2 regions of the Corallincola luteus genome follow, and region 1 is predicted to be linked to the other one. Evidence: predicted binding sites of a transcription regulator. Region 1 holds the regulator's gene; the other holds the start of a gene.
The links. The regulator FliA, encoded in region 1, starts transcription of late flagellar genes. The targets are predictions, from matches to a motif close to CTAAAGNTNNNNNNNNNNNNGCCGATA.

Region 2: a site for FliA is predicted at 2,471-2,497, ahead of pomA (flagellar motor protein PomA). Genes of this name have one in related genera too.

Annotation. Positions count from the first base shown of each region.
Region 1 is NZ_SJXE01000001.1:1,225,569-1,230,500, forward strand. It holds gene flhF (flagellar biosynthesis GTPase FlhF) at 1-447, shown strand, start outside; gene EZV61_RS05410 (MinD/ParA family ATP-binding protein) at 440-1,312, shown strand; gene EZV61_RS05415 (RNA polymerase sigma factor FliA) at 1,317-2,033, shown strand; gene cheY (chemotaxis response regulator CheY) at 2,082-2,465, shown strand; gene EZV61_RS05425 (protein phosphatase CheZ) at 2,487-3,218, shown strand; gene EZV61_RS05430 (chemotaxis protein CheA) at 3,233-4,932, shown strand, end outside.
Region 2 is NZ_SJXE01000005.1:59,617-64,548, reverse strand. It holds gene thiI (tRNA uracil 4-sulfurtransferase ThiI) at 1-467, opposite strand, end outside; gene EZV61_RS11375 (flagellar motor protein MotB) at 594-1,529, opposite strand; gene pomA (flagellar motor protein PomA) at 1,542-2,306, opposite strand; gene xseB (exodeoxyribonuclease VII small subunit) at 2,656-2,904, shown strand; gene ispA ((2E,6E)-farnesyl diphosphate synthase) at 2,907-3,782, shown strand; gene dxs (1-deoxy-D-xylulose-5-phosphate synthase) at 3,805-4,932, shown strand, end outside.

The DNA of each region.
Region 1 (4,932 bases):
TTACACCAGTTGCGTCATCGCTCATTGGTATTAATAGATACCGCGGGAATGGGACAGCGTGATACTCGTTTGACAGAACAGTTGCAGACATTGATGAGTAATAGTGAGCATCAGATTAAGAACTATTTGGTGTTATCGGCAACGGCTCAGCGACAAGTATTACAAGAAGCCGTTTCTCACTTCCGTCGCATACCGCTGGCAGGTTGTATTTTCACCAAACTTGATGAGTGTTTGAGTTTAGGGGAAATTCTAAGTGTTACAATTCAAAACGCTTTGCCAATCGGGTATCTTACCGATGGACAAAGGGTTCCAGAAGATATTCAGGTCGCAGATCCTGCATATCTTGTGACGAAAGCAACAGAGCTGATGGAAAGTAATAGCCAGGGTGAGGGTTATCTCTGGACAACCGATGCATTCAGTGAGATGAATTCTGAATTATATGATTAATGAGTTTTCCGACCAGGCGAGTGGTTTAAGAAAAATGAAGCGCGCTCAGATGGTAAAAGTAATTGCCGTCACCGGTGGTAAAGGTGGCGTAGGCAAAACGAATGTGTCGATCAATACCGCAGTGGCCATGGCCGAACAGGGAAAGCGGGTATTGGTGCTGGATGCCGATTTAGGCTTGGGTAACGTAGATGTGATGCTAGGCCTGCGGGTGCAGCATAATCTATCCCATGTGCTTTCTGGTGAAGTCGATTTGGATGACATCCTGTTGGATGGTCCCAAAGGTATCAAGATCGTTCCAGCCTCTTCTGGCACACAATCAATGGTTGAATTGTCGCCAACGCAACATGCTGGACTGATCCGCGCGTTTAGCGAATTGCGGACGGAGTTTGATGTCCTGCTTGTTGATACTGCGGCAGGTATCTCTGAGATGGTGTTGAGTTTTTCTCGCGCAGCTCAGGATGTCATGGTGGTGGTTTGTGATGAACCCACTTCAATTACCGACGCCTATGCGTTGATCAAGCTATTAAGCCGCGAACACGGCGTGTTCCGTTTTAAGATTGTCGCCAATATGGTGAGAAGCTTGCGGGAAGGTCAGGAGTTGTTTGCTAAACTTACGCGAGTCACGGATCGTTTTCTCGATGTCGCATTAGAGTTGGTTGCGACCATTCCTTTTGACGAAAACGTGCGTAAAGCGGTACGTAAGCAACAAGTGGTAGCTGATGCGTTTCCAAAATCTGCTGCATCTATTGCTTTTAGAACCTTGGCAGCCAAGGCTGTGAATTGGCCGATTCCATCACAACCGACAGGCCACTTAGAGTTTTTTATTGAACAATTGCTACAGAACCCTGAATTAATCGAAGAATAAACGCGTGAATAAAGCCGCGGCCTATATCGCAGAGCAGCGCCAAACGATTGTTGAGCAACACGCTGGTTTGGTAAAGCGTATCGCGCACCACCTCAAAGGGCGTTTGCCAGCTAATGTACAGCTGGATGATTTGATCCAATCGGGCATGATAGGTTTGCTGGAAGCCAGCAAAAACTATGATGGCACCAAAGGCGCTAGCTTTGAAACCTTTGCCGGGATCCGCATTCGTGGAGCCATGCTCGATGAGATCCGTAAGGGTGATTGGGCCCCTCGTTCCGTCCACCGTAACAGTCGGCGTGTTGCTGATGCCATCACTAGCTTGGAGCAAGAGCTCGGTCGTGATGCATTGGACACAGAAATCGCTCAAAAACTTGATATCACGGTGCAGGACTACCATCATATTCTTAACGAAGTAAGTACAGGGAAGATCATAGGCTTAGAAGATCTCGGTGTATCCGATGATGTGATAAGCGGAGATCAGGATACGACAAGAAGTCTGCCTTTTGATGGCATAGAATCAGAGCGTTTTCAAAGCGCTCTTGTGACCGCCATCAAAAGCCTACCAGAGCGGGAAGCGCTGGTGTTATCGCTCTACTATGATGAAGAGCTAAATCTGCGAGAAATTGGGGAGGTACTGGACGTGAGTGAATCACGTATCAGTCAAATTCACTCGCAGGCGATGCATCGGCTTAAAGCCAGAATGAAACATTGGACTAGCTGACCAACATTGTGTTGCGTCACAGTCACGTAAAGCTCACTGGAGGGCGTCTTGGATACAAGCATGAAAATTCTGATCGTTGATGATTTCTCAACGATGAGGCGCATCATCAAAAACCTGCTGCGGGATCTGGGTTTTAACAACACTCATGAAGCCGATGACGGCAACACTGCGCTGCCTATGTTACAGGGTGGTGATTTTGATTTTGTTGTCACCGACTGGAATATGCCAGGCATGCAGGGGATTGATTTATTACGTGCTATTAGAGCTGACGATAAGCTGAAAAGCTTACCGGTACTCATGGTGACAGCGGAAGCGAAGAAAGAACAGATCATCGCTGCTGCTCAAGCCGGAGTAAACGGTTACATCGTGAAGCCTTTTACAGCCGCTACGCTGAAAGAAAAGCTCGACAAGGTTTTTGAGCGTCTGGGTTAATGCGGTGCAAAGGGGAGCTTTATGGCTGATTCAAATCTGCCAAGCTTAACGCTTGAGCAGGCTAAACACTTGGTTTCACTCCTAGAAGAAGGGGAAGAAGCGAAGGCGCAGCAGTTACTTTCAACGTCGCATCCGGCGTTCTCCAGCGACCTGTTTTCCGAGGTCGGCAAACTCACACGCCAATTGCATGACGCTTTGCAGGATTTTCAACTTGATCCGCGCTTAGGTAAGTTGGCCACTGACGATATTCCAGATGCGACACAACGATTAAATTACGTTTTAGAGAAAACTGAAGATGCGGCTAACCGCACGATGGACGCCGTGGATGCCAGTCTGCCCATCGCTGATCGTATGCATTCAGAGCTTGCCAAGCTAATGCCATCATGGAAATCCTTGATGGAGAGGCAGATAGAGCGGGGTCAGTTCAAAGAGTTGTGCCATAGTCTTAATGATTTCCTTGAATCTGCCGAAAAGGACTCAGATGTACTTAGAGAACGTCTGACCGAGGTTCTGATGGCGCAGGATTTTCAGGATCTAACCGGACAGGTAATACGGAGAGTCATCGAATTAGTAACAGAAGTTGAGGACAACCTCATTCATCTGCTGAAAGTGTTCGGTGCTCCAGAGAAAGTGGAAGAAACCAGTGCATCTCAAATTGAGGCTGAAGGCCCGATAGTTGATGCAGCAGAGAGAGAAGACGTAGTCAACGATCAAGATGATGTTGATGATCTTCTGTCCAGTCTCGGATTTTAAGGGGAAAGCCGCCCATGGGGTTTGAAGTTGATGAGGAAATCCTCCAGGACTTCCTGGTAGAAGCCGGTGAAATTCTCGAACAACTGCAAGAACAGTTGGTCGATTTGGAAAACAATCCGGAAGATTCTGACCTGTTAAATGCAATTTTCCGTGGCTTTCACACGGTAAAAGGCGGTGCAGGATTTCTTTCGTTGGCTGAACTTGTGGATGCTTGCCACGGCGCAGAGAACGTTTTTGACGTATTGCGCCAAGGAAAAAGACAAGTTACCCCAGAGTTGATGGATGTGATCCTTCAAGCGTTGGATAGCGTCAATGAAATGTTTGGTCAGGTTCAAGGTGGTGAACCCCTCACAGCCGCTGACCCTGAGCTATTACACGAGCTGCATCGTCTCAGTTCGCCTGAAGGTGCAGAAGCCCCTGCTGAACCCGAATCTGAACCTGTCGTTGAAGATGTCGTGGAAGAGCTCGCCAATGACCCTGAGGTGGTTGAAGCGGAGCAGCATCGCGCGGAAGGTGGCATTGATGAGATTTCAGATGATGAATTTGAAGCCTTATTAGATGAGCTACATGGCCCAGGTGGTGGCCCTACCGTTGAGTCCGCCGCACCATCGGCAGATGATGGCGATATTACCGATGATGAATTTGAAGCGCTATTAGACCAGTTGCACGGTAAAGGTCAGCACAGTGGTCAACCTGATGTACCAGCAACACCAGCTTCGGACCCTGCGCCTGCAGCTGGTGATGATGAGATCTCGGATGACGAGTTTGAGGCGTTATTGGATCAGCTTCATGGTCAAGGAAAGGGGCCAACCCTAGAGGGGGCCGCTCCGGCAGCGCCCGCAGCGAAGGCACCAGTGCAAAAACCTGCACCGACACCGAAACCTGAACCGGCGAAGCCTAAAGCGGAGGAAGCCGCGGCAAAAGCACCCGCCAAGCCGGCGGCGAAAGCTCCCGCAGCGGCAGCAAAACCTAAAGCGCCAGCTAAACCTGTGACACCTCAGGCGGAAGCCACGGTTCGTGTTGATACGGCGAGACTCGACCAAATTATGAATATGGTCGGTGAGCTGGTTTTAGTACGTAACCGTTTGGTGAGTTTGGTCGGTGCTAGTCGTGATGACGAAGACCTGGCAAAAGCGGTAGCGAACCTTGACGTTGTGACTGCCGATTTGCAGGGCGGCGTGATGAAGACCCGGATGCAACCGATCAAGAAAGTATTTGGTCGTTTCCCCCGGGTTGTACGAGATCTTGCCAGAAGCTTGAAGAAAGAGATCAACCTGGTACTGGAAGGGGAAGAAACCGATCTAGATAAAAACCTAGTTGAGGCGCTTGCAGATCCTTTGGTGCATCTGGTGCGTAACTCCGTCGATCACGGCATTGAGATGCCTGATATTCGTGAGGCCTCTGGAAAGCCACGTTGCGGTATAGTGAAGCTGACAGCTTCACAGGAAGGTGACCATATCCTGTTAACCATCGAAGATGATGGCGCGGGTATGGATCCAGAAAAACTCAAGCAGATCGCTATTTCCCGTGGGGTACTGGATGAAGACAGTGCCGCCAGGATGTCCGATAACGAAGCTTATAATCTGATTTTTGCTCCGGGCTTCTCAACCAAAGTTGAGATCTCAGATATTTCAGGCCGTGGCGTGGGTATGGATGTGGTTAAAACCAAGATCACCCAGCTAAATGGCTCTGTTTATATCGATTCGGAACGGGG
Region 2 (4,932 bases), on a different contig from region 1:
AGCTCCATACGCACTGTGACATCGGGATTTTTTAGTTTCACCCCTGCGGTCTCATTGTGCTGGTTAAGACCTCCGCCTACGTAGCGTTCAACATCTAACGAGCTGAAATCATGTTCACCAATACGGCGCACACGCACACAGAAAGTCTGTCCCGCCAGCAGTGGCCCCCAGATCGGCTGCACCTGCTCGTAGATATTGTGAATATCGGTAAATTTCGATTCTTGCACTTCAAGAAAGTGCGCAATACCGGGAGTGCATTTCAGCGCTTCGATAAGTTGTTCGGCCTGCTCAGGCGTCGCGCCATCACATTTAACCTCGAGCTTGTCCCATTCCATTCGCACCCGCGTATCTTCGTAAATACGCTTCAACACGTTACGAATATTGGACTGTAAGATCTTCGAAAAACGCAGACGAACAGAACGACTTTTGATGGTGATTTCAGGGAACAACTTAACGATAAAACGCATGGATAAGACAAGCCTGTGTTAACGGCGATTAAGTGCGCGGAGTATAGCGCAAGGGGGATATGATTGGCGAGCCGGAGGGCTCGCCAATCATGGAGAAGATAATCGCCTTCAACGATAAAACAGGCGCTATTCAGCCACGCCTATTTCATCCGACTGCATACTCTTACCTTGCATGATGGAGATCTCAACACGGCGATTGCGACGTCGGCTATCCACTGTTTTATTGGGTTCCAAAGGTTGCGTATCCGCTCGCCCTTCCACCGCCAAACGATGTTCATCGAAACCTGAAACTTTCACCATCTCATGAGCTACCGCCACCGCACGCTGGGCACTCAAATCCCAGTTCGAACGGTACAACTCGGAACTGATACGCTGGTTATCAGTATGACCTGACACAGTGATCACCCCTGGCACCTCGTTCAGTAACTTGGCAATATTCTGAATAATAGGCTTAAACTGCGGCTGCAAAAAAGCCGAACCAGAGGGGAAAGAGCCTTTTTCACGCACACGGATGGTGATCTGTTGACCTAACGCTTCAAGCTCCAACGCACCATCTTCAATCTGCTCTTCCAGCTGCTCAGCCAACCGTTTCATTAACTCTTCAAGCTGCTCTTGGTTAGCCGCTTCAGCTTCTGACGGCGTTGCTGGAGTGGCATCGGTAGAGGTCGAGTCTGCCGCACCACCACGGGCATCGCCCCGTTGCTTCAAGCGCCCCCCCGCAGAGTCTTCATCACCCGCCTGAAACTCCAGGGTCTGCTGGGTAACTTCGACAGTTTGCTGTTGGATATTCTCAATCGGTGTAGGATCAGGGCGGCCGGGACGAAACTCCTGAGCAATGACACTGGTGCCTTTGGGGATATCTTTCACTTCAATCTGATTCTGTACACCGAAGGCATACTTCATAGAACCAGCGATCTGCTTAAACTTCATCACATCCATTTCTGAAAATGCCAGCAACAGCACGAAAAAGCACATCAGCAATGACATCAAGTCCGCAAAAGTCCCCATGTAGGCAGGTAGCCCAGGGGGGGGACATTTGTGGTCTTCATCGACTTCAGCCATGGTTCAACTCGCCTATTCGCCGGTGGTATCAACCTGGCGCTTACTTTCGGCCAGATAATTTTTCAGCAATGCTTCGATCACCCGAGGGTTCTGACCATCCTGAATACCCAGAATAGAATCCAGAATTAACTTGCGATTAAGCTTCTCCTCTTCTGCGCGCAGGTTCAATTTAGCCGTAATAGGGATCGCCACCATGTTTGCCAGAATGGCACCATACAATGTTGTCAGCAACGCTACCGCCATCGCCGGGCCAATCGATTTGGGATCATCCATGTTCGACAACATAGCCACCAAGCCGATCAGGGTACCAATCATCCCCATGGCAGGAGCCACATCCCCTAGCGCTTTAAAGAAGCTGGCACCAAACTCGTGACGACTTGCCGTCATCTGAATATCTTTTTGCAAGGTGTCGCGAACCACTTCGGCATCATGGCCGTCGACCAGCATGTCCACGCCTTTCTGCATAAAGGAGTTACCAATCTCAGCCTCCTCCAATGCTAGGAAGCCGCCCTTACGCGCAGCGTCAGCCATCTCGACCGCTTTCTCAATCAAGTCTTCTGGGCGCTCAAGTTTGAACATAAAAGCTTTTGCCGTGATCTTTAGCGCAGCGAAAAACTGGCCAATAGAAAACTGCATCATCACCACAAACATTGAACCAATCAGTACGATCAGCACCGATGGCACATCGAAAAACATAGTGAGGTCGCCACCCAGTATCATTGCCATGACGACGAAACCGAATGCGCCAACCAGGCCTATTAGCGTTGCCAGATCCACTCAATACTCCTGTTTGTTCTAAGTTGCGTATACAGCACCAAAGTCATCAACGATTTGGTATTACGCATATTGCTCGCTATCATAGCTTTGCCGTTGCGCCATCGCAAAGCGCAACTCGACAAAAATGAGCTCCAGCAAGCATCTGTTTTGACCCACATTTTCATTATCGTCGGATAATCTGTAAGCGTTAGCTGTTTTATTCGAAATGCCTGCGTCAGATCACTCGATTACTGCGATACTCAAATCATAGCAACTCTATAATGATTAACGTCACTTGAATGTTTGTTAACAAATTGACCCTTTTCCAGCACTGGGGTACCTTTGCCGCGACACTTTGACAGGAGCCGGTATGGCAGCAAAAAAACCGGAAAATATGACCTTTGAAGCGACCCTCGACGAACTCGAGAGTATCGTGACAACCTTAGAGCAGGGCGATCTTCCTCTGGAAGACGCGCTACGCCAGTTTGAACGCGGTGTTGGCCTGTCACGGGCAGGGCAACAAAAATTGCAGCAAGCTGAGCAACAAGTAAAAGTGTTGTTGCAAGAGCAAGGTGAAGAACAGCTGATCGATATGTCTCAGGATGAACAGCGGTCGTGACTATCAAACAACAATTGATAAGTCGGCAAGCAACTGTTGACCAAGTGATCCAGCAACAGCTGGCGGCATTACCCCAAGATGCGCCCCGATTAAGGGATGCGATGCACCATGCAGCACTGCTTGGCGGCAAGCGTATAAGGCCGTTTTTGGTGTATGAAACAGGCCGTATGCTGGGTGCGACAGATCAACAATTAACACCAGCGGCAGCAGCGATTGAGTATGTCCACGCATACTCACTAACCCACGATGATCTGCCAGCGATGGACAACGATGCATTGCGCCGTGGCCAGCCCACCTGTCACGTCGCCTTTGATGAGGCAACCGCTATCCTAGCTGGTGATGCGCTGCAGACCTTAGCTTTTGAAGTACTCAGCCAGGCTGACCAGCTAAGCGCTGAATGCCGAATCGCCTTAATCCAGCAGTTATCACGAGCCAGTGGTTATCTGGGCATGTGTGGGGGGCAGGCGATGGACATTGCCGCCACCGACCAGCAGATAAGCTTACCGCAACTGAAAGCGATCCATAGTGCCAAGACTGGCGCCTTGATCAGAGCAGCTGTTCGTATGGGAGCAATTATTGGCAACGCATCAGCTGAAGTAACAGGCAAGTTAGACAACTATGCCAAGGCCATTGGTCTCGCTTTTCAGGTTCAGGACGATATCCTTGATGTCACTAGTGACACCAAGACCCTAGGTAAACCTCAGGGCTCCGATAGCGAATTAAACAAAAGTACCTATCCTGTACTGTTAGGGCTTGAAGGGGCACAGCAGCATGCTTCAAGCTTACTCGACGAAGCACTACACGCTTTGCAGGGATTACCGTACAATTCAGACAATCTGGCCGAGTTTGCACGCTTCGTTGTGCAACGGTCTCGCTAATAGAACGAATAAGAACAATAAGATGAGTGTGGATATAAACGACTATCCGTTGCTGGCCAAGGCGCCACTACCGCCTAACCTAAGAGAACTTCCCCAAGATCAGTTGCCGCAGCTTTGCGACGAACTGCGTCGTTTTTTACTTGCTTCTGTTAGTCAAAGTGCTGGACACCTGGCTTCTGGGTTGGGGACGGTGGAACTCACCGTCGCCCTGCATTATGTCTATAACACTCCCTTTGACCGTCTCCTTTGGGATGTGGGTCATCAGGCCTATCCTCACAAAATTCTCACTGGTCGTCGCGATCAGATGGAAACCATCAAGAAGAAGGACGGATTGCACCCCTTCCCTTGGCGTGAGGAAAGCGAATACGACACTTTGGGTGTCGGTCATTCATCTACTTCAATCAGTGCCGCGCTGGCAATGGCGGTAGCGGCTGAACGAGAGCAACAAGGGCGTAAAGTTGTCGCGGTGATCGGGGATGGCGCGGTAACCGCAGGCATGGCGTTCGAAGCGATGAACCATGCAGGCGATATTGATCCCAACATGTTGGTTATTCTGAATGACAACGAGATGTCGATTTCAGAAAACGTTGGCGCACTAAACAACCATTTAGCCCGCGTACTGTCAGGTAGTCTTTATACCAGTATTCGCGAAGGCGGTAAGAAAGTCCTGTCCGGCCTTCCCCCCATTAAAGAGTTAGCGCGTCGCACTGAAGAGCACCTCAAAGGTATGGTCGTACCCGGCACATTTTTTGAAGAGCTCGGTTTTAACTATATTGGCCCCATTGATGGCCACGATGTCGATGCTTTGGTAGAAACCCTGCATAACATGCGTCAGCTAAATGGTCCGCAGTTACTGCACGTAATGACCAAGAAGGGTAAAGGGTACGCTCCAGCTGAAAATGACCCTATCGGTTATCACGCGGTGCCGAAATTTAATCCAGATGAGGCGCAGCTGCCCAAATCAACACCAAGTCACCCTACCTATTCAAAAGTTTTCGGTGATTGGCTGTGTGATATGGCAAAACAGGACGACAAACTCCTGGCTATCACTCCTGCCATGCGCGAAGGTTCAGGTATGGTGCGTTTCAGTCAGGAACACCCCGATAAGTATTTTGATGTCGCTATCGCCGAGCAACATGCTGTCACCCTC